4 regions of the Levilactobacillus yonginensis genome follow, and region 4 is predicted to be linked to each of the others. Evidence: riboswitches for the same ligand, from Rfam matches in the RefSeq annotation. Region 4 holds a riboswitch; each other region holds the start of a gene.

Region 1 (7,689 bases), 290 kb from region 4:
TCAACTTTGTGTTTGAAGCGAGGTAGGTGTTGAAGAAACTAGCCACGTCTTTGGTCGTTGCGGTTCCTTTTAGACTACCTAGGTCCAGTTGCTTCAGATCAGGCGCAAAGGAGAAGTCGATCATTTGGTCTGCTGGGATATCGTAACCGTAGTCGAAGTATTGCAGATTCGTAAAGTACTGGAGACCTTCAAATTCTGACGGCATTGGAATCGGGCCACTGTAATTGCTGGTGGTCAGCATCTTTGCATCTTCAATGTACTGATACAAGTTAGCGTCGGTAATCTTAGCCCACGGTGCAGACTTCTGGACATTGTTTTCCACCCAAGTCCGCATTGTTTGACTTGGCATCCATACGGAAGCGTCTACACCATCAATGCTGGGCTTAGCAACTTTGGCTAAGTTAGACCGATCAACTGCTAATTTAGATGCTGGTGCACTCATTAGCTTTGGCGCTTGCTGATTATCATTCTGGACAGGTTTCTCGGTTGCTTTTGGTTCATCCTTGACAACCGATTCCTGACTATCTTTTTGGTCTACATTTTGAACTTGTCCTGGCTGATTTTCAGGGGCAGCTGGTGTTTTCTCTTTAGATGTCTGGTCTTTGACTGGCGCAACTGGTGCTTGTGGTTCCTGTTGCTGGTCTTTATCGCCACTTGCATCTCCAGCCGTCTGGTCTTGAGCTTGATCATTAACCACACCAGCTGGCTTAACAGCGGAACCCGCATCCTGCTTTACAACGCTGCTCTGCACAACATCGGCGTCGGGCGTGTCCGCCTGGGCCACACTAACACTGGCCAGGCCCATCCCTAAAGCCAAAACGGTGATGCAGGCGTAAACCCAGCGTTTGCCTGCCTTGTAACTCTTGTAGTGTTCTTTGGATACTCCCTCAACTTTTTGTAACATGGTAGTTCCTCCTCTGTGTGAAGTCCTGTATCGCACCCTAGTAAGCGCATACATCAAACCGATCATAGCCACTTTATATTTTTGTGATTGACGATTGTGGGCATCCCTAGTTTGCCACACATTTGATAAAGTGGATAAATTTCTTTACGACCCCATTGTAACGCGTCTGTGATAAATATCAATAGAAATTGTAAATGATTATAACTATTTATTTGGTTGGTTCCACGACCTTACCAAGTAACTTTAGTCTCTCCGAGCGAGCCAGCTAAACGCCTTGGTAAGCGAGGAGCTTAAGGATGTCGTATCAAACCGTTTTACGAATTTTGGCAACTATGTCAACGCGAAAATCTTATCTGACTTTACGGCGGCACCTACTCATTTAGCCAACAACTTTAGTTGCTTTTCCGGCGACCGTCAAAGCAGCTAAATAATGGTTTATACTATAACGAAAAAGTGACCTTGTCTCAACTGACAAGGTCACTCTAATCACACAATTCCTATTTTGAGTCATTTACTGGTTCAGTTTGCCCACCCGCTTATTTCGTGCGCCGGCGGAAACCTAGCCAGCCCCCCAAGGTGAGCAGTAAAGCCACGCCCCACCATGGTGATGTTGATTGTTCATCCGTCTGAGGTAAAACTGTCGACGTTGCCGTTTGACCGACCGTCGCAAGTGGTTCAGCGGTCACAGTTGCCCCCTGACCACCGGTCGTAGTGCCGCTCCCACCAGGTGTCGCCGGCTTACCCGGCTCTTCTGGTCCTGGTAAGTCCACGTCTGGATCATCAACATCTGGATCAGTCGTCCCCTCATCTCCATCGCCACCAGTCTCAACAGCTGCATAGATATAGGTCACACTGATATCTTCGTCACCGAACGTGCCACTGGCATTGGCCGGCGTTGAAACTAACTGATACCCCTCTACTTCTAAAGCTTCAGTCGTGTAAGTCGTTCCAGGTTGGCCGGTCAAAACTTTATCCGCCGCGATCGATTGGCCGTTAGCCAACTGATAATGGACGGTCACGTTGGTATCCGCCACCGGGGTCACCACGGGTGGCGTCACTGTTCCACCGCCATCCTTCTTATAGACATAGTAAACGTCAATAGCGGTATCACCGTATTTGCCGACCGCATTTTCCGGGGTCTTCAACAACGTATATCCCTTGATTGTCTGGGCCTCAGTCACGTAGTCGTCGCCCACCATACCGGCCGGTAGTGTCACGGCGTCTGCCAAATCCTTGCCCGCTTCATCCTGGTAATGCACCGTCACGGCCGCCGCTTTATCCGCAAGCACATAAGGCTGGACCACAGCGAATTGATAGCTTCCATAGGAGTCGCTACCTGAAGCATTTCCCGTCATAAAGTAATACTCATCCATTGGAATCACGTTGACGCCGGGGTAAGTGGTCCCACCAGGTTTTTGATCAGGAATCTTGGTGAAGTACAGCCCACCCTGACCATCACTCGTCGCGGTCCCCCCCGTATTATAGATACGGTAGTACAATTCGTTATTGGTGAAAGAAACGGGTTCTCCCACAATAGACGTCGCAGCAATTTGAATGACTTTGCCATCGATCGTGGTAAACGAAATTTTTAAATGGCCCTCTCGTAAATCAGTATCAACGTTGACTGGATTCAATTTCACAAATTGACTGCCAGCGTGAAATGTCGTATAGCGGTTCCCTTTCAATGGTGAAAAATCCTGAACGTGGTTAAACGCCATCAAAAGGGTCTTCACGTTCGTCAGTCCAGCTAGCGGAGTCACGTCTTCAATCCGGTTATGTTGCAGATCCAAGTAAGTTAGCTTGTTCAGCTTAGCCAGTGGCGTCAGGTCGACCACATCCCCGTAGTAGTAGCCCGGATTCTGGTCCAAACTACTGCCGAGACTCAAGCGGGTCAGGTTGGTAGCGTACTGCAGGCCCTCTAAGGAAAATTCTGTTTTTCCGTCGATATACGTGTTAACTTTTCCTTGAATACTGAGCGTCGTCAATAACAGCAGGTCATCTTGCGTGATATCAGCAACGCTACCCCAGGTTTGGCCCGGATTCTGACCACGTAACGCAGTTAAAATAGCTTGCTGGAGAATTTGGTTTGGCATCCATTCATCAATTGACGACACCTTTGCCTGGTGATTCAGCTTAACGGGTGCCGCTTTGGCCACCTGAGCCTTAACCAATTTCACAGCCTTAATAGATGGATCAGCCCCCTGCTTGACGGTGGCCGGTGCTGGACCTTCAGCAGAAATGGGGACTGCCGTTTCCTGTCCACCCGGAGACTTTTCTGGCGTAGAAATCGGTTGAGCGACCTCCTGATCAGTCGCGGCGGCTGGTGCTTCTTCGGTGATTGGCTCATTTATGTTAGCGTTTTCATTTTCGACCGAATCAGTCACAACCGGTTCTTCTTCAGTCGTCTCTGTCTGCTCCGTAGCTGATGAATTCAGCGTCACAGAATCTGCTTGTAAGTGCCGTGAAGGCGTTGTGACCGCCGTGTCAGTGCTCGTAGCCACTGCTGTGTCTGCCTGTGCAGTCTGGTTGTCAGTTACAGCAACGACTAGTCCCGCAGTAACCACGGTGGCCCAGACCCAGCTGCGCCCCTGTTTCGTCAACGTCCAAGTCGTGGGTGTGTCGTTCATTTTACGCACGATAATCCTCCTCATTCGGTTGGCATATTGCGCTACATCCAGTTGTAAAATTTAGTGATGCCCTAGTAAAAATACCGGTTGTTTTGATTCACCCCCATTATAACTGGTTCCTCACCATAAAGCTAGTATATAGTGAATGATTAATGCTGTTGTAGCCACTATAAACCAGTTGTCCGCAAATCTATTCCATTGATTAATTTGTTGATTTGACAGTCTTTATAACTATTTTTTATATTTAATGTCGTCAATTGACTTTTCAATCATTTCCTATGTTACACAATTTCAAATTTGGTAAACACCGGTCCGAAAAGGTTTGTTTGGTCATTTCTCGAACGATTCGCTTAATTATAAGTAAATTAGGTTGTCCCACCCCTATTCCCATGCTACACTATGTCCAACTTAAAAAAGTTTCTGGGGATACCGTCATACGGCACGAGAGTAAGTTGTGAACTTTGACCCATCGAACCTGTCAGTTAACACTGGCGTAGGGAGAAACGCACGGATACTTCATCTTGCGGCGGCGACTTCCCCTGAGATGAAGCTTTTTATTTTGTAAAGGAGGTTATTTATGAAACGTAAGCTATACCCGTTAGGTAGCCTGGTCTTGCTCCTAACGGTCTGGCAAGTGGCGGTCACGTTACTTAAGACCCCGGCCTTCATTTTGCCCAGTCCCGTGGCGGTCATCCAAGCACTGGTGGCCGACGCTTCTGGCCTACTGGCAAATTCCTGGGTCACGCTCCACGAATCACTGATTGGACTACTCATTGCCTGTCTGTTAGCTTTTGGGACCGCGCTCGTCATGGACCGCTGGCAGTTACTTTACCAATCCTTCTACCCCCTACTCGTTATCTCACAGACACTGCCAGTCATGGTTCTGGGACCACTGCTGAGCCTCTGGTTTGGCTTCGGCATGGCCCCTAAGGTCATCCTGGTCGTGTTGATGAGCTACTTTCCCATCATCGTTTCCTTCTCGGAGGCGCTGGGAAAAGTCTCTAAGGAACAGATTCGATTCCTCCAAACCATAGGCGCCAAGGATTGGCAAGTCTATCGCATCCTGAAGATTCCGCAAGGCATGCAGGGCTTCTTCGCTGGCTTACGAATTGCCGCTACCTACTGTGTGAGCGGTGCCATCATCGGGGAATGGCTCAGCGCTGAGGCCGGGCTGGGATATTACATGATTCGGGTGAAGAATGGTTATCAAATTGACAAGGTCTTCGCCGCAATTTTTTGCGTTATCGTTTTAAGTTTGGGACTCAACATAGCAACGCGTAGTTTGCAAAAATTATATTATAAAACATTAATCCAAGGGAGATCATCATGAAATTATCTAAACTTTGGCTACTAGTTCCGGTTCTGCTCTCACTGACCGCCTGTGGCAACTCCAAGAGCTCATCGTCTGACACCAAATCCGCTAAAAAGTTGACCGACGTCTCAATCGTCCTTGACTACGTTCCCAACACCAACCATACGGGACTCTACGTGGCTAAAGATAAGGGTTACTTCAAGGATGCTGGACTAAACGTCAAAATCATCGAACCAGGCGACAACGCCACCAGTGTCGGCATGGTCGGCGCCAACAAGGCCCAATTTGGGGTCAGCTATCAAGAAGATGTAACCTATGCCCACGCGGACGGCAAGAACATCCCCGTCAAGGCTATCGGAACGGTCATCAAGCACAACACCTCTGGCTTCGTCTCCAAGAAGTCTAGCGGTATTACCTCGCCTAAAGACTTTGTCGGCAAGACCTACGCCGGTTGGCAGACACCCAGTGAGGAGGCCGTATTGAAGGCCGTTATGAGCGAAGCTAAGGTTAATCCAAAATCCTTGAAGATCGTCGGTGCCACTGGTGATGGTCCTAAGAGTCTTGGGAAGAAGAACGACATCCAATGGTGGTTCCAAGGTTGGGACGTTATTCGGGCTAAGGACGACGGCATCAAGATCAACTACATGCCCCTCCGTCAATTAGACCAGCGCTTAGACTACTACACGCCCGTCATCATTACCAACAACACTCAGCTGAATAAAGATCCTAAGTTGGTCAAAGCTTTCATGAAAGCCACAAAGAAGGGGTACCAGGACGCTATGGCGCACCCTAAGGCCGATGCCAAGATTCTCCACAAATATGCCAAGGATTACGACCTGAAGTTTCTTGAGGAATCCCAAGCCTTCCTGTCTAAGAACTACACGGATGACGCTAGCAAATGGGGGCAAATGGATAGCAAAGTCTGGAACAACTACACCGGCTTTATGAAGGAATATGGTCTGATCAAGAAGACCATCCCAGCCAGCACGCTGTACACCAACCAATACGTCGGAGGTTAGCCTATGGCGATCACACTGGAACACGTCGGCCTAACACTAGATGACTTGGAGATTCTAAATGACGTCACGGCCACTATCAATGCGGGCAGTTTTGTGTCCTTGATTGCACCCAGTGGTGCCGGTAAATCGACCCTACTGAAGATTCTGACCGGACTGTTACCCATTTCGACTGGGTCAGTGGTGGTCGACGGTCAACCCATTACCGGACTGAACACCACGTTTAGTTACCTTCCACAGGAGGATATGTTGTTACCGTGGCTGAACGTGGACCAGAACATTACGCTCTACCAACGGATCAACCATCAAACCGTGGATCAGGACCACGTGACGGACCTGCTAACCCTCTTTGGGTTGGTCGACTACCGCCACTTCTTGCCCCGTCAGCTCTCTGGTGGGATGCGGCAGCGGGTCGCCTTACTACGAACCATGATGAATCCGGCCAACTACCTACTCCTAGATGAGCCGTTTGGGGCCTTAGACGCCATGACTCGTGGACTGATGCAGGACTGGCTACTCAGCCTACCAACGGCCTTGAAACGAACGACGGTATTAGTAACGCATGATATCGAGGAAGCCATCTACTTGTCCGACCGAATTTTAGTCTTGTCAGCCCGACCGGCGCACGTTGTTCAGGACATTTCACTGACCCCTGCGACTCGTGACCGGGAGTGGTTGGCTACTCAGGCGCCACTGAAGACCGAAATCTACCAACTCTTACTGGAGGATTCCGATGTTAAGTGATGCCCACTGCCATCTGGCTGGAAGCCGGGAACTGGCTAACCTGCAGCAACAAGACCAGATTTTAACGATCATCAACTGTCAGTCCCCCACTGAGTGGGACCACAATACATTACTCACCGGCGCTAATCAACACTTGAGCTTCGGTATTCACCCCTGGCAGGCCACAGACTTTCGCTGGCCGGAAGTCACTCCCTACCTGGAGAAAACTGCCGTGGTCGGCGAAATTGGCTTAGACAACGTTTGGACAGACGTCAACCTACTGGACCAGTCGCGTGTCTTTGAAGCCCAGCTCCAATTTGCACATGACCACCGCAAGCCCGTCATCCTGCACACGAAGGGGTGCGAGCGAGCGGTTCTCAAAACCATTCAAAAGTATCCCAATCGCTATATGGTCCACTGGTACGCCACGAAGGAGTATCAACGTGACTACATCCGCTTGGATTGTTTCTTCACGATTGGTGTAGATGTGCTGACTGACCCCGCCGTGGCACAATTAGCGCAGGACGTCCCGCTGAACCGAATTTTAATTGAGACGGATGGTCTGGAGGCCATCCGTTGGGCGGGCGACGATAAGGCTACCGTGGCCGACTACCCCCACGTGTTGCATCGGAGCATCCGGGCCGTGGCAGCATTACGGGGAATGGCTTCGGACGAACTGGAAGCACAGGTTTATCGGAATTTAGAGGCGTTTCTGGCTTAGTGATCATTGAAGAATTGCCACCTCCGGCTACACGGATATCGATGTCACACGGCTTTCCTCAATCCAGCAGCTCAAAAAAAGTGGTCCCAGTAATCAATAACTGATTACTGGGACCACTTTTATATTGACTCATTTTCAAATGATGCACAATTTGTGTTAATCTACCAACGGTTCCCCAGAATCGGTTGGCGCTAGGTTCAAACCAATACTAAGCAAACTGTTAAGTAATTTTAAGCCGACATTTCTTTTGAAGTCGATAGCCATCTTAAGCAGATGGGCTCAGACGCCTCATTCTTCTTAGCCGTTTACGGCTTAGAAGACCAAGCTTTAAGACTCACGCTTTTCAAGCTTAAAGTTGTGTCGGCACCGTTCCAGCCCATCTACTG
Region 2 (7,689 bases), 430 kb from region 4:
CGACTGCTTCGCACCGCGCCGTCTGGGGCATCATGTCCACAGACTGGATGTAATCGACCTGATAATCATGGGTCAACTCAACCAAGTCCTTAGCCAATGTCGATGGGTTGCAGGAAATGTAGACGAGCTTATCTGGTCGCACACCGAGGATGGTATCAATCAGCGTGCCATCTAGACCAGTGCGTGGTGGATCTACCACGATGGCGTCCGGCCGGAAACCAGTCATGACCCATTTCGGCAGGAGTTCTTCAGCGGTTCCAACTTCGTAGTGGGCGTTGGTAATGCCGTTGGCCACAGCGTTTTCGTTAGCGTCCTCTACAGCTTCAGGAATGACGTCCATCCCCCGAACTTCCTCGGCCACGTCAGCCAGAGTCAGCCCAATCGTACCGATACCGGAGTAGGCGTCGACCACGGATTCGCCAGGTTGGAGGTTGAGGGCTTTCTTAGCTTCAGCATACAGAACCTCCATTTGGGCAGGGTTCAGTTGGAGAAAGGCCCGGGCGGATAGCTTGAAGGCCAACCCGTCGAGCTTTTCGGTAATGGTTTCTTCGCCAGCTAAATGGCGGGTGTCGTCGCCCCAGACCAGTGATGTCTTGCCGGGATTGACGTTTTGCATAACGGAGGTTACCTGTGGCAATTCCTTCGCAATGCGTTCCAACAGTTCCCGCTTGCGGGGGAGTTTTTGTGAGTTGGTGATGAAGACGAGTTGCACGTCATCGGTGTTGGCAGCGGCCCGAACGACCAGTGTCTTAACGATTCCGGAACCGGCTTCTTCATCGTAGATCGGCATGTCCAGGTCCTGTAACATGGCAACGACGGCCCGCATAACCGTCATGGTGACGGGCATTTGGACGGAACAGGTGGCTAAGTCAACCAAGTCGTGGCTGCGTTCGGCGTATAAACCAGCTTCAATCTGGCCCTCGGCGTTGCGGCGGACTTGGAACTGAGCCTTATTCCGATAACCATAAGGGTCAGCCATCCCCAGCGTTGGCCGCAGATCATAGTGCCGGTAACCTTCTGGTTGGTAACGTTCCAGGGACTGTGCCACGATGTCACGTTTAAATTTCAATTGTTCTGGGTAGTCTAAGTGTTCTAGCTCAAAGCCACCCACTTCGTCGGCGTAGCTGTCACGGGGATCGACCCGGTGAGGGCTGGCCTTACGGATGCGGTGAACTTTAGCTCGGAGAAAGCGGGTCGCCACGCTGGTGACTTCAACCACGGCTTCTTCATCGGTCAGGGCGCCGGGAACAAAAACGGCCATCCGCTTGTAATAGCCGATACCCTCGCCGTTGATACCCATTCGCTTGATGGTCAGTGGGAAACGTTGACCAACTTCGACCTGGACGCCTGGGTTTTCCCGGGCTTCCCGTTGGCGGTCGTTAAATCCGCGGTCGTGTTGGTTGTCATTGCGCCGAAAGCCGTTGTGGCCCCGGTCGTTCCGGTCAAAGTGGTTCCGCCGGTCGCTGTGTTCGTGCCGGTCGTTGCGGTCACTGTAGGTGCCGCGGTGATTCCGTGAATCAAAATTTGCCATATTTTCTCCTATTTTATAACGCATTAGTTAAGTGTCTTCAATTGCTACCGAACAGTTACGGTCTTGAATAGTATAACAAACTTTGTCGCTTCCTGGGGGTTGGGGCGTTTTTCCTAAAAATGGAGCCGTTTCCATAGGCAAGACCCGTCGATTTGGGTACAATATTGGTATCTAGCTGATTTGGTGGTGGTTGGCGCCTTACCGGTCGGTAGATATGGGCTGGAACGGTGCCGACACAACTTGAAGCCTCGCAACCCACGAGTCTCCAAGCTTGGCCTTATTCTAAGCCAGCGGGAAACCCATTCGCTAGCTAAGAATAACGACGCGCCTGAACCCATATCTACCGACCTCTCGGCTGACACTGACCACATACTAGCTTGGGTTCCAAACGTTTGATGTGGTGGTTGGCGCCTTGCCGGTCGCAGCAGATGGGCTGGAACGGTGCCGACACAATTTTAAGCCTCACCCAACCCGTGAGTCTTAAAACTTGGTCTTATTCTAACTGCCAGAAAACCACTGGCACTAAGAATAACGAGGCGCCTGAGCCTATCTGCTGCGACCTCTCGGCTGACACTGGCCATTCACCAGCTTGGTTCCCAAACGATTGGCGTGGTGGGGTCAAATGGCCTTGATTGGTGAGACCTTTGCAACCACATAGCAGGATAGGTTGGCTACGGAGCTGCGCCACTGCTGCCATGAATCACTAACGTAGCCGGAGGGCGACAGGGGTGGTGGCAGCTGTGTCGGTGGTCTTAGCTCGGTGAATTTTCCGAGGTTAGACCACGGGACGAGCTTGAAAACGCGCGGGCTTGGCGTGGTTTCAAGTCGAGCCGGAGGACCGCCCCTCAGGCCGCAGGCGGTCTCCACAGCGGGTACCACCCCTGGCGGCCGGAGGCGGCCAATAAAACACCAAAGTAATCAAGGAAAATCAGAGGAGGCAACATAATTGAGTTTGATTTCATTGAAAGGGGTCAGCTACCGTTCGGGTGACGAACAGATTCTGAACGGCATCGACCTCGACATCGAGGCACAGGAGTGGGTCACCATCGCCGGTCCATCCGGCGGGGGGAAGTCGACCCTGGTGCGAATCATTGCCTCACTTTTAAGCAAGACCGCGGGGGAGCTGACGTTTGACGGGCAGCCCATCGAAAGCTACGACCCGATCGCGTATCGGCGGCGCGTTTCCTACAGCGTGCAGCAGCCGACTTTGTTTGGACAAACGGTGCGGGATAATCTGAGTTTTCCGTACCAGATTCGGCAGCTACCGTTTGACCAGCAGCGGGCCATCGATGCCCTGGAATACGTTGGTTTAGCGGCCAGTGACCTGGATAAACCGGTGATCGACCTTTCCGGGGGTCAGCGGCAACGGGTCGCGCTTCTTCGTAACGTCATGATCTATCCAGAAGTCTTGATTTTGGATGAGGTGACGGCTGGGCTGGACGCAGAAAATAAGTCGTTTGTCTGGCAGATGATCCGGCACTTCAATCGGGAAGATAAGCTCACGATTATTGCCATCACCCACGACCAGTCAGAAATCGACGACGCGCAACGGTTAGTGATGGTCGAGAACGGCCGCATCGTGGCGGGAGGTGCCCAATGAATTTAGCAGTCAATAATCAGTCGTTGATGCTGGCGCTGGGCCTGGTGGTCATCGCCCTCATCATCGGTTGGAAAGAAAAATTAGGCATCGACCGTGACATGATCATCGGCGTGGTGCGGGCCATCGTGCAGCTCTTTATCGTCGGGTATCTGTTGAAGTACGTCTTCAAAGTTGATAACGTGTGGCTGACCAGCACGCTGATTTTAATCATTATTTTTAACGCCAGCTATAATGCTAAACAGCGCAGCAATGGGATTCCACACGCACTACCAATTTCGATTGGCGCCATTCTGGCCAGCACGGCCGTGACGCTGGGCGTACTGATGTGGTCCGGCGCTATCAAATTCATTCCGTCGCAGATGATCCCCATTTCCGGGATGATTGCGTCAAACTCAATGGTCGCCATTGGTCTGTGTTACCGCAACCTCAACTCGCAGTTCCGGTTGGAGCGACAGGCGGTCACGGAAAAATTGGCGTTGGGCGCCGACTTGAAGGACGCGTCACGCGACATCGTGCGGGATTCCATTAAGACGGGGATGCAGCCGACGATTGACTCCGCCAAGACCATGGGAATCGTGAGTCTGCCGGGGATGATGTCCGGCCTGATTTTCGCTGGAGTTGACCCGGTACACGCTATCAAGTATCAGATCATGGTAGTCTTCATGTTGATGTCAGCCACCAGTATCGGATCGGTTTTGGCCTGTTACCTGGCATACCGGGGATTCTATAATAAACGTAAACAGTTGGTCATTCCGTCAAATTAGGAGGTAATCATATGTCACAACGAAAAGTTGCATTAGTCACTGGTGCGTCATCTGGAATCGGTAACGCCATTGCTCGCAGTCTGCACCGCAACGGGGTCATCGTCTACGCCGGGGCGCGGCGGGTCAGTCGGATGAACGATTTGGACGACCTGGGGATTACCACACTGCCGTTAGATGTCACGGACGCTACCAGTGTGGAACACGTTGTCGACCGCATTGTCAGTGAGACTGGTCGGGTGGATATCCTGGTCAACAACGCTGGCTACGGCCTGATGGGGGCGTTAGAGGATGTACCCCTGGAACAGGCGCAAGATCAATTCGATGTGAACTTATTTGGGGCGGCCCGGTTGATTCAGTCGGTGCTGCCGATGATGCGGCAACAACACGCTGGTCGGATCATCAATATTACCTCGGTTGACGGCAAAATAGCCCAACCGCTGGCTAGTTGGTACGTTGCTTCCAAGTTTGCCTTAGAAGGCCTCTCTGACGCGTTACGCTTGGAGCTGGAACCACTGGGCATCCATACTGTCGTCATCGAACCCGGGGCCATTCGCTCCGAGTGGGCCGACATTGCCACGAAACATTTGCAGGAAACCTCTGCTAAGGGCCCGTACCAACCAACGGCGGACCGCGCAGCGGCGATTCTGGCGGCGGTCAAACAGTTCTCCAGCAAGCCCCAGGTCATCGCGCGGTTGGCCGACAGAGCAGCGTTGTCTCGGCGCCCGAAGACCCGTTACCATGCGGGTTCTGGTAGCCAGTTACTCTACTTGAAACCATTTATGTCCGACAAGATGATCGACCGGATGTGGCGGGTGGTTGGTGAAGCGGCACAACGAATTACCCACTAACCCGAGTGTCGTTGCTGTTAATCAGAAACCTGTTATACTTAAATCAACCAGAACACTAGGGGTGTCCACGATTGGGCTGAGACGCGGGTGACCGCGATCCCTTAGAACCTGTCAAGTTCAGACTTGCGGAGGGAACGTGTCGTGGCACCGAACAGCGGGCCGCCGGTTCACACGCGTGAGCTGGCGGCCCGCTTTGTCTCGTTGGTAAATTGGTCGCCTCCGGCTGGCAGGGCGGGCGACCGCTGTGGGGACCGGAAAAAGCCGAAGAGCGGTCTTTTTCCTCGACTGGTAGCCCCGCCCAACCCGCGGGTCTCCCAGCTCGTCCCACGCTGTAACTTGGTAAACCACCAAGTAACACCGTCGACACAGCGAGCACCCACCCTGCCAGCCTTCGGCTACGGTTGCGTTTAAAGTAAAGCGTCGCCAGCGCTAGTGTGACTGGGCTGTTGTAACCAACGACAATCTGGTCGTGCACCTGTGATCAGATTGGTACGATTCATCGTTCCGCCGCAGTCTCACTGTGACCGGTTCACTCTGGAAAAATCTATAGGGGGATTCACCATTATGAAAGTAGACTTGTTGAATGAGCTTCGGAAGCAGAATCCAATCGTTTTTAACATCTCCAACTTCGTCACAGTTCAAGACGTGGCTAACGGTATCAACGCGTTGGGCGCGTCGCCGATCATGTCCGAAGAAGTGGGTGAGGCCGAGGAAATGGTTGGCTTGGCCAGTGCCGTTTGCCTGAACCTGGGGGCGTTTACGCAGACCCAGGTCGAACAAATTCGGACGGTGGGGCGCTTGGCAAACCAGCAGAAACGGCCGTTGGTGGTCGATCCGGTAGCGGTGGGGGCCGTTCATTACCGGAAACGCATCACCACGGGCTTACTGGCCGACTTTCACCCGGATGTCATTCGCGGGAATGCCGGTGAGATTGCGGCGTTGGCCGACGTTGATTGGCAGGCGAAAGGCATTGATGCCGGCGAAGGTAGCGGTGACCTGGTGACCATTGCGCAGGCCTGTGCTAAGAAGCAGGGCTGCGTGGTCATTTTATCCGGGCCGACCGATATTATTACCGATGGGACCCGCACGACCAAGGTCTTGAACGGTACGCCGTTGTTCCAGGTCCACGTCGGCTCTGGCGATATGTTATCCAGTATTGTGGCGGCGTTCTGTGCCATTGAAGAAGACAGTTTTGAAGCAGCACAGACGGCCTGCCTGGTCTTTGCGGCGATTGGCCAATTAGTAGTCAAACAGTCGCCAGACGTGGGTGCTGGAAGTTTTATCGTGAAATTATTAGATGCTTTACAGAGGACAACGGTTGCAGATATTTCAGCAATTGCAGCCTACGAGTAAGAATCAGAAGGGATGAGTTATTATGGCAAATGAGTTTCCACAAACGTTAACGATTGCGGGGACCGACAGTGGTGGTGGTGCCGGTGTGATGGCTGACCTGAAGACGATGCAGGAACGGCAAGTCTTCGGCACCGCTGTGATCGTTGCCGTGACCGCGCAGAATACGTTGGGGGTCCAGGACTTCATGGCGTTACCGCAGAAGCTGGTGGATGAACAGTTCGCTTCGCTGGCGGCTGATTTGAAGATCCGCGCCTGCAAGACGGGGATGTTAGCGGACGCTGCGCACGTGCACGGCGTTGTGGAAAATTTGAAACGCTATGACTTTGGACCCTTGACGGTCGATCCCGTGATGATTGCTAAGGGCGGTGCGGCGTTGCTGGCCGATGATGCCGTGGCAACGGTGCGCGATGAACTGTTGCCGCTGGCGGACGTGTTAACGCCTAATCTGCCGGAAACGGAACGCCTGACCGGAAAAACCATTCAGGACAACCAAGCCATGGAAGATGCGGCGGTTGCCTTGCAAAATATGGGAGCGAAAAACGTGGTCATCAAAGGTGGTCACGAGGCGACGCCAGACCAGGCCAGTGACTTTGTCTTACTGGCAGACGGTCGATCATTTTGGCTGACGGCGCCCCGGGTAGCCACGGTTCGGACGCACGGGACTGGCGACACGCTGTCGTCGTGCATCACGGCTGAATTGGCGAAGGGCCAAGACTTTGAATCAGCCATTCGTATTGGTAAGGATTTTGTCACGGCGGCAATTGCCAATCCAATTGCCGTTGGTAACGGCCACGGTCCGTTGAATCATTGGGCTTATAGCCAGGGAGGTGCCGAATAATGTCAGTTACGTTTGAACCAGGCCTGTTGCGGGCCTACTTTGTCGCGGGTAGTCAGGATGTTCCCAATCAGGACTTGCGGGAAGTCTTAGCAACCATGTTAACTGCCGGTATCACGGCGTTTCAGTTCCGTGATAAGGGCAACAGTCAATTGACCCCCGACCAGCGATTAGCGTTGGGAAAGGATTTGCGCGACCAGTGTCACGCGGCCAGCGTTCCGTTTATCGTGGACGACGACGTGGACATGGCGTTAGCCTTGCACGCTGATGGCATTCACGTGGGGCAGAGCGACCAAAAGATTCAGCAGGTGATTCAGGAAGTCTCCGGGCAAAATATGTTTGTGGGCCTGTCCTGCTCGACGGCAGCTGAAGTGGCTGCGGCGAACCAGTTGACCGGCGTGGATTACTTAGGCAGTGGTCCGATTTTCCCAACCACGTCCAAGGACGACGCTGATCCGGTCATTGGCGTGGCTGGGCTGCAGAAATTGGTGGCTCAGGCGAACGTGCCAATCGTGGCCATTGGCGGGATTAGGGTTGATTCGTTAGCCGCCGTTGCCGCTACTGGTGCGGCCGGTGTAGCGGTTATCACGTTGTTGACGCGGAGCACGTCGCCAGCCAGCGATGTGGCCGCGATGCGCCAAGCATTTCACCGTTAAATATAAGTAAAAAACAGCGCAGTGACGGGGTGTACTAGTCCCTGTCAAGTTGTCATATGAAATAATATAATTTTATGTTGTCTCTAAGCGGCCTCACTCCGG
Region 3 (7,689 bases), 790 kb from region 4:
TCATGCAGAACCACCGTAATGACCCGGTGCTTGCCAGATTTCTGACCAGTCCCGACAAAGCAGTAACCAGCCAATGGGGTGTACCCGGTCTTCAGCCCATCAACCTTCAGTGAAGCTTGGTAGTACTTCCGACCCTTCAACATATTGTTGTAGTTGTAGCAGAGTTGACCATTGACCCGCTTGGAACCAACTTTGCCGTCCTTCAGAACGCGAGGGAAGTCCGTCATCAAGTGGCGGGCCATCAAGGCAACGTCCTTAGCAGAAACCTTGTTGGCATTGGCGGAACCATATTTATACCCAAATTGACGAAGGTCACTATTTTCCAAGCCTGAAGCGGAAACAAAGTGGGCGTGACCCAGCTTCCAAGCTTTAGCCTGAGCGTTCATCTTCTTGATGAACTTACCATTACTACCAGCCACCCATTGGCCTAAAGCAATCGCAGAATTGTTCGAAGAATCCAGGAAGGCTGCGTCGTAGAGTTGCTTGACCGTGTAGCTGTGATTCAGCTTAAAGTGAAAGCCACCATACGCAGAAGTCCTACTCATCCGAACGAGGCCCTTACTCTTAATCTTAATCTTCTTGTTCCAATTGCTGTTCTTGCCATCGACTTTTTTCAAAGTCAGGTACAGCGTCATAATCTTGGAGACGGACGCAATCGGCCGGGCCGTGTTAGCGTGCTTAGACCAAACGACTTTACCCGTCTTGGCGTCCATGGCTACCGCAGCCTTCGCCTTATTTAAAACAAATGGGGCCTTCCCCTTTTTTAAATAGCTGTGCCAAACCCAACCTTTGACGGTCTTCTTGTTGTTGTTCACGTAAAGGTAAATTCCCTTGGTCTTCCCATGCTTCAACGTCGCTTGCTTGGTGGCGTACCAAGTCGTGTTGGGATGGGCCTTCAAGTTGCTGACCTTCTTGGTGTGTTTCTTGTTAAAGATGGCCCCTTTACTGCTCTTCTTGTGGTAAGCCATCTTCTTAATTTTCTTGGTTGAAACCGTCTGATAACCAGCGGCGTCAGCAGGTACTTCCTGACTGACGACCCCACCAACTGTGATGGCGGCTAGTAGCACGACCATGCCCCGTCGAATATGTAAACTTGTCATGTCATTGGTCCTTTCCGTTCTTAAAATAATTAATGCAACTAACTATTACATTAGCACTATTCTAGTTGAAGGAACAGAGACTCTAACGCTTTGTAACCGCCTTGTTTATCCCGTAATGTTTTTGTAAAGAACTTTTTTAGCTTTGAACCACTAATGGCCTAGACCGGGTTGTTGCGACGAATGGTTGCAATTCACGGATAAATTGGTTACGCTTAAGTCATTCAAATACGACTGGGGTGCCATCGCGGCTGAGAACAAACCCATTGAACCTGATCTGGTTAGTACCAGCGAAGGGAACGCGTACCATAAAGCTATTCAATGACCCCCACTAATGAAACTTAGTGGGGATTTTTTTAGCTAAAAGGTGCCCCAGCGTACACTTTTTAGGAGGTTACATATCATGAAAGGCTGGCACGTTCGCGATATTATTTTTGTCACTATCTTAGCAATCTTTATGGGGACTATCTTCTTCGTCACCGGACCACTCTACACCGTTCTGGCAGCGGCACTCGCTCCCGCTGGATTACAGCCCCTAGCCAATGAACTGCTCCTCGGTATTTGGGTCATGGCCGGTCCACTGGCTGGGTTTATCATCCGGATCCCAGGCTCTGCCACATTAGGTGAATTTCTGGGGGCCGTCGTCGAAATGTTTTTCGGTGGTATCTGGGGAGCTAGCACCTTGATTTCCGGCGCACTTCAAGGAATTGGTTCCGAACTAGGCTTTGCCTTCACTGGTTACAAACATTACGGCTGGTTCACACTAGCTCTTAGTTCACTGACCACCGCCATCGTCACCTTTGGCTGGGACATGATCAAGAACGGCTACGCATCCTATCATTTAGGCTTCATGGCACTCCTCTTCGTTGTCCGGCTACTCTCAATTTTCTTCTTTGGTGGTATTCTCACCAAGTTGATTGCAAACCTGTTAGTTCGCGCCCACGTTTTACCTAGTACTGCGCACTAATTGTTATTGGAGGAATTTGTTTGGCTACTGTCACGATTGATTCACTGACTTTTACCTATCCCAAACGGACGCATCCGGTGCTGGATGATCTGACCGTCACCTTTCCAGCAGGAAAATTCTCACTGCTGACTGGGGTTTCGGGTGGTGGCAAGTCAACCCTTTTAAATTTAATTGCGGGTCTCATGCCATTACCAACTTCCGGGACCATCCGGTTTGACGGCCGACCACTAACCGATATTCCTGCAGCTAAGCACGCTAGTACCGTGGCGATGATGTTCCAGGAACCCAGCACGCAGTTCACGATGGATACTGTGGAAAACGAGCTCCGCTTTGCCTTGGAAAACCAACGGGTGATGGCTACTGCTATCCCTGCCGCCATTAATGACGCCCTCAATTTTGTCGGCATCTCTCAGTTGAAGCACCGCATCCTGATGCAACTTTCGGGGGGCGAACAGCAAAAGGTTGCTTTGGCAATCATCGTCGCCATGAACAGCGACGTGATTCTACTGGACGAACCTTTTGCCAGTATCGACCCACCCACGCGGCTAACGCTCCTGCAAAAATTGATGACGCTCTGCACCCAGCAACATAAGACCGTCATTTTGGCCGACCACGACCTGAGTGGTTATGCTCACTGGGTCGACCACTTGGCCGTCTTAGAGGCTGGTCACCTAGCTTTGCTTTCAGCGGAAGAAACACAAGAACGGTTTGCGGCGTTCACACCAGACCGCTTGCAACTGAAACGGGTGACCCCACCGCAAGATACTGAAACCGTGTGCCTTCAAGGAACGCAACTGGGGCTATTCAGTGGTGAACGAGAACTCATTCATCCCCAAGACCTTGCCTTCTTTGCGGGTCAAACCACGCTGATCACTGGGCCAAACGGGAGTGGCAAGTCAACTCTCTTCCGGGCGCTAGTTCGCCTGGGCCACTACCACGGAAGTTTGACCTATCAGGGACAAAACATTCAAAAAATTGCGCGTAAATCGTACGCCCGCCAGGTGGGCCTCATGTTTCAATCCGCTATGGCCCAATTTCTCAACGTGACCCTGGATGAAGAACTGGCTCTTTCACAAAAGAATGGCAACCACGCATACTTTACACCAGAACGGGTAACGCAGCTCTTAGACCAGTTAGGTTTGACGCAACACCGCGACCAGGTCATCTACTCACTGAGCAGCGGCCAACAAAAGAAAGCCCAGCTACTCTGTATGCTAATCATGGCACCCCAAGTCCTATTACTAGACGAACCTCTCAAGGGCCTAGATTTGGCTTCCATTCGCACCACGATGCAAATCTTGACATCAGTCCAGCGAGACTTAGGTCTCACCCTGATTCTAATCAGCCACCAGCTAAGTGGTCTGGACGACCTCGTAACTCACCATCTACGATTGACGAATCACCACTTACTTTATGAGGGGGCAGCTGAATGAACCCAACATTAAAATTAGCGCTCGTCTTGATTATTGCACTAGAAGTTTCCTTCACCCAAGTTTGGACGGTTAACGTCGCCTTACTGGTGATCTGCTTCAGCCTGATGATTGCCTACCGAGTTAAGCTAAAACGCCTGCTGTGGCTAACCCTAGTCCCGCTGTTCTTCGCAACGGCCCTGGTCTGGTCGTTAAATCTCCAGGGCTCAGCTAGTACCCATTTCCTCATCGTCATTTTCACTCGAATGTTCGTCTACGTTTACATGGGGGGGATCTTCACCCAAACCACTGAACCCTTAATGCTGACCCGTTCACTAGAACAAAACGCCAAACTTCCCAGTAAATTTGCCTACGGTTTTTTAGCAGCCTTTAATCTGATGCCTAAAATCCGGGCAGAAGTGGCCACTATCCGTGCAGCAGCGTTGATGCGGGGGCAAGTCCTACACGTGTGGTCGCCTCAGCTATACTTTAAGGTTATCCTGGTAGCCATGAACTGGTCCGACCAACTTGCATCAGCCATGGCTTCTCACGGCTTTGTTGAAGGCGCTCCGCGAACGCATGCCGTTAAAGTCCCCTTACCCGCGTGGAACTGGTGGGCCTGCGGCGCGAGCCTGTTAGCCGTCCAACTTGGCCTCTTCTGGGGACTACCCTAATTAACTTAACAAAGGAGTTTTTTGATGTTTACTGATCAAGCACATGAACAAGCACTGGCCAGTTGGGCTGCATCCAAACGCCACCCCTTCATCCAACAGCTCCAGGCAGGAACTTTACCGATGGACACTTTCCGTTACTATCTCATACAAGACCACTACTACCTGCATGAATTCGGTAAGGTCCATGACCTCGCCGCCGACCAAAGTTCAGATGCACAGGTTGCGCAACAACTGCGGGCCGGCGCAGAACACCTCCGCCAGGGAGAGATTTCCATTCGCCAAACCTTCTTTGACCGGTTAAACATTACTCCGGCTGACATTGCTGCCACTCCGGTTGCGCCTACAAGCTACGCGTACACCAGCCATCTCTATCGCGCGTTAGTGACCGCAGGGACTGCTGGTGCCGTGGCAGGCTTACTCCCCTGCTACTGGCTCTACGCAGAGATTGGTGCCAGCCTTGCCGGAACTGGGTCACCCGTTCCAATTTTTCAGGCTTGGATCGATACCTACAATGCCGCCGACTATACCAATTCAATGACTGACCAATTGACCCTGGCCAATGCGGTCGCTACCCCAGCCAACACGGACCAATTACTCGATATTTTTGCCAAGAGTAGTTGGTATGAACTTCAATTCTGGCAAATGGCGTTAGATCATGAAGATTGGTCACTAACGACGCCATCACAAGCCGCCCCATTTTCATAAGCGACTTCATAGGCTATAATGTAGACACCGCAACAGAGAAAGAGGTGTCGTCTATGAAACGCGTACGTGAATTAACATTCCTACAATTTTTTGGTTACCTAGCACTGATATTAGGCCTACTGATTGAGCTATACGCCTTAGTCGATAATCCCGGTAGCCGCGTTAGTGGCGATGATATGTTTGGGGGGGCCGTGGTTTTAGGAATCGCAGTGGCCTTCATCCACAGCCCCCACCTACCCTTCAACCTAATTTTAATTACCCTCAGTACCCTCGGTTTTGCCGACTTCACGTTTATCCACACCCACAGTTGGCTCTGGACAATTATCCTGGCCATCGCTGTAGGAGCATTCTTAATTTACTTTTTTGGCATCCGCAACGACGTCCGCCGGCAGCAAAGCGAGTGGTTTCACTTTTAGATTGGCAACTGACCGCATAATCCCCTTGCCACAAATCTTCACTAGGATTGAGACAGACGTCTCGGTCCTTTTTATTTTCAACTAAAGTTCGAAAGTTACCTTGTTTTCCTCAGTCTAATATTAGCAAGCATCGGTACTGCCAAACTAGCGGAGGTCAGGGATTCCGCCTGCTGTGGGGACGCTTCAGACTGGAAAAACACCAGTCTTCTCGCTCGATTTGAAGCCACGAAGCCCTCGTGTCTCCAAAGTCACCCGTGCCGTAATCTGGAAGATCACCAGCTAACACCACCTTCACGGCTGGCTACATCCCTGACCTCCTCCGGCTTTGACTGTACTGTAACATAATTACTGCTGGCAGGAAGGTTGTTTCGCGATTCAGTCCGTTCTGATAACAGACAACTCTACACTATGTTAGCCGAGAGGTCGCCAGATATGGGCTCAGGCGCATCGTTCTGCTTAGTTAGTAGGCGATTTCCCCTACTGGCTTAGCAGAAGACCAAGCTTGTAGACTCGGTATTTTCGAGGCTTCAAGTTGTGTCTGCACCGTTCCAGCCCATATCTGGCGACCGGTAAGGCGGAAAGCCACACTAGGTTGCCCAATTTAGGAATACCAATTCTTTTGTTAAAAAAAGAACCAGGCCAACCCGAAGGTTGACCTGGTTCCCTGCTTGATAAACTACAAGTGACTGTAGTCATGTAATCATTATGATTACCGTAGATTAAGATGAAACAGCCGGAATAATTCCGGCTCCGGGGCGGTACCATACCGCATTAATCACTAGCCACTTTGAAGACGGGTGGCTGTGCTGGTAGTTCAGTGGCACGTTTAAGATCCACTCTGTCACTTTGTCAGTTGCTATCTGTCTAAATCTAACAACTAGCTTAACGACTCAATGTCACAAACCAATGACAGGTTGACGAAGTTCTTTTAACAATTCGATGAAGGTTCCTTTAAGCGCTACTCCGCCAATTGTCATATTGTGTATTAGTTTACGCAACTTTGGACAGTTCATCAAGTGAATTACAAAAAAACTTCCAGAAACTAGGACTTATTTCGCCGCTTTTTGAAAACTTTAGTATAATGAACATGTGCAGTCATTACGATTATCATTTGGAGGGATTCTATGAGTCAAGAATTGAACGATCTGGCCGAAGCAATCATTGCCTACCAAAAGAAATACGATAAAACGGACGGTGAGATGGCCTTTGGGTCACGAATTTCTGTTGAGAAGTTCCATGCAATCAAATCCGGCGAACTGCAACCCACTAGTGATGAACAAAAATCACTAAAGAGTTTCATTACAGCTAAACCACGTTAACAATTACCAAAGGCGTCGAGACTAAGTCCCGGCGCCTTTTTGTGCACTTACCAGTATCTAAAAAATTAAGTATTCAAGCGGACAACATCATTCGCCAATCATGAATTAAGCTGGGACCAAACCGTTCGGTACGTGGCAGCTGTGTTTTCATCAAAAGCAACCAGCCGCACGCGTTGAACCGTCGACGGGTGGGCTAAGAAGTCAGCAATGACTTCACCAGCTACCACCGCAGCTTCTTCTACTGGATAACCATACACACCGGTACTGATGGATGGAAAATCCACCGTCTGGCAATCATGGTCAGCCGCCAGCTTCAGACTATTGCGATAACAGTTGGCTAGCAGCTTAGCCTCCTGATGCTCGCCTCCCCGCCAAACAGGACCCGGCGTGTGAATCACCCACTTAGCGGGTAGTTTGAACCCCGGGGTGATTTTTGCATCGCCAGTTGGACAACCGTTAAGCGGCGCACAGGCCGCAAACAGTTCCGGACCGGCTGCCCGATGAATCGCACCGTCCACACCGCCACCGCCTAACAAGGTCGTATTTGCAGCGTTCACAATCGCATCTACCTGACTTAATGTAATGTCTCCTTGAATCACCGTAAAATCTGCCACAGTGCTCACTCCTTTGCCCAGGGCCAACGCCACCGTTTCTTCTTGTTAGCACTGGTCCCGTCCCGTTTCTCTAATCGTTTCATACCCTCACGGTACGGATTGGCGTAGAGTGAATTCAAATTGAACTTTGTCGATGCCGGTTGTGACTCGCTGGACTGACGATACGGTCGCAGGTCCGTCTGACATTGCGGACAGACGTCATCGGTTGCCGTAATGGCCGCGCCACAGTGTGGACAAAACTTTAATTCTTCAGCCATGCATTGCCTCCTACTTTCGCCGTTGTTGGTGCGCACGATTACGTGCTATGTTACGTTCCCGTGTCGCAGCTGCACTCTTTTCAGCTTCACGCTTTCGCTGCTCCGCCGCCGCTTGTCGTTGCTTGGCCGCAGCCGCTTTCTTTTGCTCGGCAACCTGCCGTCTGGCCTGACTGCGCGCGCTGAAATAGCTCCACACACCGACCGCTAAAAAGGCTACGATAATTTGTAAGG
Region 4 (7,689 bases):
GCCCAACACACTTGCTTGGTTAATTGGTTCATGCCAATAAGTCATGGAAACAAACGTGGTGATGACGATGCCAATCCCGGCCCAGATGGCGTAGGCAACGTTTAGATCAATATTCTTCATTGCTAGTGATAGAAAATAGAAGCATAGGGCGTACGCTCCTAATGCGCCCAGGGCAGGACCGAAGCGAGTGAAGCCAGCTGCTGCCTTGAGTAAGTTTGTTCCAACAAGTTCTCCCATAATTGCAATGCCTAAGTACATGTACGGCATGGTGAACACCCCCTCATGTTTCGTGTGAAACACACCTGTAAGATTTACCCTAACAGTTCACTAACGCTGGGACAATAAAAAACGCTTACAAGTTTAAAAGCTGGTTAACTGATTAAAAAGACGACAGTAGGGGACCGGGGCAAAAGTCCCGGCCCCCTACTAAAGATGGTCCTACTTGATTCGTTCGTTTGTGATGGCTTCGATGTCTGATTTGGCAATCTTGGCCATGTGCTTCTTCAAATGTTTGACGTCGGTTCTATTCGTAATAAAACCAGACTCAACTAGACTGTAATCAATGCCCCGCTTACGCAGAACGTTGCAGTTTCGAAGGTTTGTTCGGAAACTATAGCCGTTATAAGCGCGGTTTAACCCAACGTACTTCTTAATGACTTTGGCCAGACGCTTATCACGAGCCGTCGGGTGCTTCTTGTGAATGATTACGTGGCCCCCGTGACCGGCTGGTGCATCTAAGTGGAACATGATGACGGTCGTCTTCTTGTTAATCTTGTAGGAACCCTTGTGGTGATACAAGGTATCACTCACCAAGTTTTTCTTGGGATTATAGAAAGTGATTTTACTGTTTTTAACTTCCTTAGCATACTTTCTTAACTGTGGTAGCATGTGCTTTCGCAGAAAAGTTGCCTCGGTGGTGCCATTACCGCGAGCCCCGGGATCACCAGCACCGTGGCCCATGACGATCAGGTAATGTTTCTTAGCCTTGGTCTTGGGTTTGGTTTTAGTCGTGGTTGTTTTGGTAGCCGCGTTGGCGGTGGTTGTGGTCGTCGTTGCTAGCGTTAGTGGTAACAGTAACATGAGCCCCGCAACGAGACCGAAAGTCCATTTTTTCATATGTAGATTCGCTCCCTTAAAAAGTGTTAAGGATGATGAGTCTTTAACTGCATTAAGCATACGCTAAATCCGCAAAAACGGGTAGACCTTTTTCTAAATTCGGCGATAATATTTGATTACTACACCATTCAACCAGCCAATTAATTGCCAACGAAGGTTGATTGCAAAATTAAGACGTGGTACTTATTCCTGGTCTGATTTGATTTTAATATGACAGAGATGATTGCGTGTGAATGGATAATGAATCGCTGGTCGGAGTTATAGGTCGGTGGAAATGGCAACTAAAAACGACTATCAGAATTATCTGATAGTCGTTTTTAAGTTGCCTGGCGTGGGACCATTGGCATAGAAAAACGCCGCAGCTATATCTAGATGATAGCTGCGACGTTTAGTTAGGAATTAATTTTTAATAGATTCTGGTTCAGTTGGCGTTTCGGCTGGTGAGGTCCGTTTTTGGACAGCACCTAGGATAGCGCGAGCGATGGGTCCAACGATTAAAAGCTGTAAAGGTAACGCCATGAAGAGGTTGAAGACCCAGGTGTGCAAGTAGGTCAGGAAGAAGTTACCACCAAAGTTTTGGGTAACGACCATCCCGAAGAGCGACATCAGAGTAACCATCCCGGCCACCATCATTACGGAGATGGTGAGGGCGATGCGGATCTGTTTCTTTTTCATGTAATCGTTGATGATAAAGTGGAAAAAGATGTATTTAACACCAGGGCCGATGATGCCCAAGTCGCAGATTGCGGCGACAATTAGGGCCAATGGATAGCCAGTCAGCACTTCACGAATGAAGTGATTTGAAAATCCGTCGGCTAAGGCGATGTTGTAGCCAGCCATGACTAAGACCATGAGGCCAGCCATGACGGCGGTGAAAAGTAGTTCTTCTTTAAAATTTTTTGGCATTGTGTTGCTCCTCGTTTGAATTTCCCACGAGATGCTAGCATACCACGTTTCATTTGACGGCGTAAGGATTATTTTTGAAATTGGGACAATGTTTTCAAGAAAACAGCCGGTATTGACGTTATACGACCATAAATACCGGTCGTGGTGACTGGGTAAGGCAGTCCGAAATGGAAATGACTAGTCTTCTTCGGCGGAATCCGCGGGGGCTTCTTCAGACGTATCCTTTGCTGGAAGAAGCCGTGCCATAATCTGGTTGAAGTAATCTGATGCGTAACCGATCAGAAAAATTCCCAGCAACATAGAGCCGTAGAGTTGGCCCACGAACAGGGCCCAGTGATGGACGGGAACGTTGGTAATGATCAACATGGTCGTTCCCCAGGCAATCAGCCAAGCGGGAACAATCGTGAACTTCATAATCGTTCCTTGCAGGAATAGCACGATGAACGTCAGGAGGCCAAACATGATGGCGCTTGGCCACAGTTCGTCCATTCCTGGTACTTGGAGCAGACGAAAGGCGATTAACCCCCAAGCAATGCCCAAGGCAAAGCTCACCAAGATATTCCAAATCTTATCTTTAGGGAAGCCAGCGCCGAAAAAGTAGGAGACCGCAACGAAAGCGGCGGAGCCCATCCAGAGGGAAAGACTACCCATGACGACACTATAAACGAGAGTGAACAATCCCACCCCAATTGAATCCAACCAGACTTTTCTACTAATTTTCATACAGAATCCCCTTTACTAATCAAACGCTTACACGGTTATTGTAATCAACAGTTTAAAGGATTCAGTTGATGGGCGCAAGGACTTTAGGTAAAACGTTATAACAAATATTTAAAATACTCAGAAATTACTCGATGTTTGGAGGTGTACGCTAGTTTGTCCGCAACTTTTTTAAAAGATTGGCTAATTTGGATTTAGACTAAAGCTAGTGACAACGGTTCCTGTCGGCGGTTGCATAAAGATTATCGTAATGGTCTTTACCAATCGTGTACAGAACGTTTGCAAATACAACACAATCCCTTGCTAATATCAATTCTTGTGATAAGCGCTGAACACTAATAATAACTATAAGCGGGGAGAATATAATGCAAAGCTCAATTGTCAAGACCCTTAGCCTAGCCGGGGTCACACTATCATTAATGGGAGCGGGCGTCCCAAGCGTTGTTGCCGCTGCTGATGCCAATACTGCTGGCCAACCAACGGAACAAACGACACCTAAGCCTGGTGACAAAGACAAGCCAGCTACGGGGACTGATACTGGTAAGCCAGTGACGCCACCGGTTACAACGCCGGCTAAGCCTAAGCCAAAACCAATCAACCCTATTCCAACTGAATCACTGGGTAGGTATTTATTATCCGACCAATCTAAGGAAGCTGACCTTAAGCAACACCTAATTACCTTCCATAAGACTAAAAACACGCGTGACATTGGTGGCTATCAGACGGCCGATGGTAAGTGGCAAATTAAGCCAAACAGCTTGTTACGTTCCGATGCCTTGAGTAACTTGGATGAAGACGATATTAAGCTGTTTACGGACAAGTACCGGGTCAAGCAAGTTGTTGATTTTAGAACGCCTGGTCAAGCTTCAGGCAAGGGGACGGATAAGGTTATTCCTGGTGCCCCCAACATCAATTTATCAGTGCTGGGTGCGCACGCCTACGCTGATGGCCAAGGCGACGGTGCCTTCTACGTTCAACGCTTAGAATTTGGCTACCCAGCGGTTATGGGTTACCGTCAATTCTTGAACATGGTCTTGAAGAATGAAGGCGGCGCGTTCCTGTACCACTGTACTTCAGGGAAAGATCGGACGGGGATTGCGACCGTTCTGTTGATGTCGATCTTTGGGATGGACAAGCAAACGATGGTTAACGATTTCATGCTCTCACAATACACGGGACGGACTGTGAAAATCGAATGGATCTCAGAATACTTCCGTGAAATTGAACAAAACTATGGTTCTCTTCAAAAGTACATCAACGACGTTCTGGGCTTTACGCCAGCCCAACAAGAACAATTGAAGGCGAAATATCTGATTTCAACTGATGGCAAGAATACGCCATACGTGGATAAGACGGCGGTTAAACCAACACCGGCTCCTACTCCAGCACCAACAGCGCCAGTGACGCCGGCTAAGCCAGATAAGCAGCCAGAAACGGCAACGCCAGTTAAGCCAACGCCAGTCAAGCCTATTCATGGTGGCGCAGCTGACAAGCCGGTAAAGGGTAAGAAGGTCAAAATTCTTTCAACCAAGAAGCTGCACACGAAATTTACGTACAAGTTGAAAGCAAATAAAAAATGGTTTAAGGACGCCTTGCTATCTAAAGTCTTTGGCAAGGGTCACACCCCCAAGCACTCTGCTAAGAAATGGCGATTAGCCAAGGTTGAGCGCGTGAAGATCTCAGGTAAGACGTACGCTTACTACCAAGTGAAAGATCACAAGGGGCATACAGCTTGGATCTTGAAGGCACACGTAGTTAAAGTGCATAAATAAATTTTTCCAGACTATCAAGTAGAATAGACAAAAGGGGTTAAGACAAAAGTCTCAATCCCTTTTTGTGTTTCGAACATACATGGTCGATACGTGCGTCAAAAGGCAGTCAACGCCGCTTACCCCCGCTAGATAAACAACCCAGAACTGGAATCATTCGTCTAGCGACGTTAATGCTCATTGATTAACCGTCTTTTGTCTCACTCTCGTGTGTGTTGGTTTAAAGTGCTTGATGTTAACGTTTAAAAATCATCGCGCCGTAATTCTCGTTTCCGGTGTAGTTGCCGCGTAGGTTAAAGAAATGCTTCTGGATAATATCAAACTTCTGCTTATTTTGAATTTTAATCTTAACTAGCTTGGAGCCCTTATTGGACTTTTTCCAGTTGAAGTGCAGGCGACCGTAGTAGATGGTTTTGCTGTGTTTCTTCAGACCAGTTAAGCGCCAGTGGTAGGTGTGACCCACAATTCTAATTTTAAGTTTATTCCCCTTAAACGTTGTGCGGTCGTTGTTGGGATGGTGGCAAACCCAGTTGTCACCATGGCGGCGGCCATGAATCCAATCAACAATTTTTTCATTGTCACTATGTCCTCCTAATCAGATCATTCAAAAAATGTACATTAATTAGCATTAGCGCATCAACAGGATGTACTGTAATTTGAGCGTCCCAGCTTGTGCGCTACCAGTCAGGTTGGTACGAATGGCATATTCTGAGGCGTTAGCGGCACGCAGCTGTTTTTCTATGGTCCGAACCAGGCCTACTCCCAGTTGCCCCTTACCGGTCGTTTCAATAGACAATTTGCCATGCTGTGGATCAGCTAGCCGATTGAGGTGGTGAACAGTTGGCTGATTGATCAGCGTCAAGTTGTGAGCGTTCAAGTTCTTCAGCTTGAGCGTTTGGATGACATCTTTGACGGTGTAATCAGCGAGGCGGTCATTGCCAGATGAATAATAATTGACCATCATAGCTAGCTGATTATTCAGTGGGTAACCGTCGTGTTGGAGTCGTTGGTAGATAAATCGGTCAAATTGGCCGCGGTCGTTGAAACTTACGGGTGAAGCCAACTTTAGGCCGTCATTCTTGACCGTTTCGCGGTAATAGCTACCGTCTTTTAAGTAGCCCCACCAAACTCAGCCGGTTGCCCGGTGGTTACCGCTAACGACGTAATAGTAGTGGGCAGTTGTGGTACCGTGGCTGAACCAGGCTTCGCGATTGACGTGCCAAGTTGTATGTGGATAGTTACGTAGATTATGTAATTTACGGGTGTGCGTGTTGTTCCAGAGATAGTGTGTGGCTGCATTACGGTTGTGAAAGACCTGCGTGTAAGGTAAGTTATGACTTCTGTTTAACTGATAGCTACTTGCCTTAGCCGTTGTGACGCCACCTAAACAGATGCTGAGAATTCCCAACATCAGGGTCAAACTGAATTTCTTCATACAAATCCCCTCCCAAGTCAGTATACCAGTTTAGCTAACCAATTTAAGGGCGAATTGGTACAGATTATTATGAGTTGCTTCGGCCAGCCAGACCCGGTATAGTTGGGCTTAACTTAAGATGACACTAGGGGTGCCAAGCGGCTGAGATGGCAGATGCCAATCCCTTTGAACCTGTTGAGTTAATGCTCGCGAAGGAAAGTGTGCGGTTGATTGGGGAGAACCCTAGGACCCTCGTTTTGCGGTGAGTAGAACGGGGGTCCTTTTGGGTAAAAAAACTGGGGAGTGAGTTAGATGTCTAAGAAAGTTTATCCCATGACATTAACGGCCATGTTAGTGGCATTAGGCGTGATTGGTGGCAGTTTGTTTTCATTTTCAATTGGGGTTGCTAAGGTAGCACCCATGCAACACTTGATCAATCTAGTATCAGGCGTGTTATTGGGACCGTGGTGGGCCGTTGCACAGGCCTTTCTCACTTCGTTGATTCGTAATCTTATGGGTACGGGAACGGTGCTGGCTTTCCCAGGAAGTATGATTGGGGCCTTTCTCAGCGGCTGGCTCTTTCGGTTGACGGGTAAACTGGTAGCGGGATTATTTGGAGAGATGGTGGGCTCCGGAATCTTAGGGGCCTTGGTGGCTTACCCAGTGGCCGCGTGGTTAATGGGAACGACGGGAGCAGTTTGGCTGTTCCTACCGAGCTTTTTCATGAGTGCAATGGTGGGCGCGTTAGTGGGTTACGTCCTCTTGAAGAGCATGTGGTCGACCGTGATTGCCCCTCAATTGACGAAATTGCGGGGAAAATAAAAAGACGCTCAAAAACAGCGCCTAAGTGATTTCTAGATTCTATTTTAATAACGCATGACTAGTACGAGCGTCATATTTCAAGTGCGTGATCTTACCAGAAACATGCTTGAAATGCTGTCCTGACTTACGTTTTCCGTATTTCTGTAAGGTGAGTTTCTTTCCGTCACGGGTGACTTTGGTGTAAGACCAAGACTTTTCTAGAGTGTCATATGCCCGTAGCCGATAAACGCCGCGGCTCTGGCGATAGACCAGGTGATTGCCCCCATAATCGTGACCACCAAAGTTAGTCATCACGAAGAGCCACTTCTTGGTTAAGATCATAGCATTGGTTGAAACTTCGGTGTCGTGGCCGCTGTGATGGATCCGGTGTTGCGTCCAAGAACCCCTGAGGGCTTTTGGCGTCCCAGTTGTCCACTTTGACTTGGCTTGTGCAGTCGTGGTTCCCCAACCAAGACTGCCAAGTAGACCCGCCGCGATAGCGACACTTGTTACAAACTTATTCATATAAATCCCCTCCGATGGGGACAAGTATAGCAAATGTTTTAGCTGTAAGCCATTTAATCTCAATTTACTGGTTTTCAATTCTTGAAAAAAGTCTTAAACTTTCATCAGGAGGTTTTTCCTGTGAAAGAACAAGCAACGTTGTCACGAAGGACAATTTTACTAATGGCAGTGGTGACGGGGGTCATTGTTGCCAATTTAAACTTTATTCAACCGATTGAAAACCTGATTGCGGCAGATTTTAATTTATCTAAGGCCGTGGTGGGGATGCTGGCCATGGTGACCCAGTTAGGGTATGCGTTTGGTCTGTTACTGATTGTTCCGTTGGGAGACATTTTCAACCGATATCACCTGATTCAGTTTATGATGGGGCTTTCAATTCTATCCTTACTCTTAGCATTTTGGTCGCCGAACGCGGGCATCTTTGCAGTTGCCACCGCT

The links. Region 4 has a riboswitch for thiamine pyrophosphate ahead of thiW (energy coupling factor transporter S component ThiW). Riboswitches for the same ligand answer to the same signal wherever they lie in the genome.
Region 1: another riboswitch for thiamine pyrophosphate. It lies ahead of AB3Y94_RS06390 (ABC transporter permease); the one in region 4 lies ahead of thiW (energy coupling factor transporter S component ThiW).
Region 2: another riboswitch for thiamine pyrophosphate. It lies ahead of thiM (hydroxyethylthiazole kinase); the one in region 4 lies ahead of thiW (energy coupling factor transporter S component ThiW).
Region 3: another riboswitch for thiamine pyrophosphate. It lies ahead of AB3Y94_RS11155 (ECF transporter S component); the one in region 4 lies ahead of thiW (energy coupling factor transporter S component ThiW).

Annotation. Positions count from the first base shown of each region.
Region 1 is NZ_OZ061549.1:1,314,574-1,322,262, forward strand. It holds gene AB3Y94_RS06380 (KxYKxGKxW signal peptide domain-containing protein) at 1-904, opposite strand, end outside; gene AB3Y94_RS06385 (MucBP domain-containing protein) at 1,441-3,531, opposite strand; TPP riboswitch at 3,943-4,048, shown strand; gene AB3Y94_RS06390 (ABC transporter permease) at 4,109-4,861, shown strand; gene AB3Y94_RS06395 (ABC transporter substrate-binding protein) at 4,858-5,862, shown strand; gene AB3Y94_RS06400 (ABC transporter ATP-binding protein) at 5,866-6,603, shown strand; gene AB3Y94_RS06405 (TatD family hydrolase) at 6,593-7,303, shown strand.
Region 2 is NZ_OZ061549.1:2,034,435-2,042,123, forward strand. It holds gene rlmD (23S rRNA (uracil(1939)-C(5))-methyltransferase RlmD) at 1-1,531, opposite strand, end outside; gene AB3Y94_RS09540 (ATP-binding cassette domain-containing protein) at 2,478-3,131, shown strand; gene fetB (ABC transporter permease) at 3,128-3,895, shown strand; gene AB3Y94_RS09550 (oxidoreductase) at 3,907-4,743, shown strand; TPP riboswitch at 4,791-4,895, shown strand; gene thiM (hydroxyethylthiazole kinase) at 5,308-6,096, shown strand; gene thiD (bifunctional hydroxymethylpyrimidine kinase/phosphomethylpyrimidine kinase) at 6,119-6,934, shown strand; gene thiE (thiamine phosphate synthase) at 6,934-7,587, shown strand; gene AB3Y94_RS09570 (IS3 family transposase) at 7,671-7,689, opposite strand, start outside.
Region 3 is NZ_OZ061549.1:2,395,808-2,403,496, reverse strand. It holds gene AB3Y94_RS11160 (D-alanyl-D-alanine carboxypeptidase family protein) at 1-1,100, opposite strand, end outside; TPP riboswitch at 1,323-1,414, shown strand; gene AB3Y94_RS11155 (ECF transporter S component) at 1,501-2,064, shown strand; gene AB3Y94_RS11150 (ABC transporter ATP-binding protein) at 2,085-3,497, shown strand; gene AB3Y94_RS11145 (energy-coupling factor transporter transmembrane protein EcfT) at 3,494-4,147, shown strand; gene tenA (thiaminase II) at 4,172-4,852, shown strand; gene AB3Y94_RS11135 (hypothetical protein) at 4,906-5,268, shown strand; gene AB3Y94_RS11130 (LBP_cg2779 family protein) at 6,393-6,587, shown strand; gene AB3Y94_RS11125 (O-acetyl-ADP-ribose deacetylase) at 6,686-7,201, opposite strand; gene AB3Y94_RS11120 (zinc ribbon domain-containing protein) at 7,207-7,458, opposite strand; gene AB3Y94_RS11115 (hypothetical protein) at 7,469-7,689, opposite strand, start outside.
Region 4 is NZ_OZ061549.1:1,607,891-1,615,579, reverse strand. It holds gene AB3Y94_RS07715 (multidrug efflux SMR transporter) at 1-267, opposite strand, end outside; gene AB3Y94_RS07710 (N-acetylmuramoyl-L-alanine amidase) at 439-1,116, opposite strand; gene AB3Y94_RS07705 (DUF2798 domain-containing protein) at 1,516-2,022, opposite strand; gene AB3Y94_RS07700 (DUF1097 domain-containing protein) at 2,200-2,745, opposite strand; gene AB3Y94_RS07695 (tyrosine-protein phosphatase) at 3,108-4,514, shown strand; gene AB3Y94_RS07690 (hypothetical protein) at 4,947-5,087, opposite strand; gene AB3Y94_RS07685 (hypothetical protein) at 5,140-5,574, opposite strand; gene AB3Y94_RS07680 (hypothetical protein) at 5,641-5,946, opposite strand; TPP riboswitch at 6,063-6,160, shown strand; gene thiW (energy coupling factor transporter S component ThiW) at 6,238-6,747, shown strand; gene AB3Y94_RS07670 (hypothetical protein) at 6,787-7,251, opposite strand; gene AB3Y94_RS07665 (MFS transporter) at 7,372-7,689, shown strand, end outside.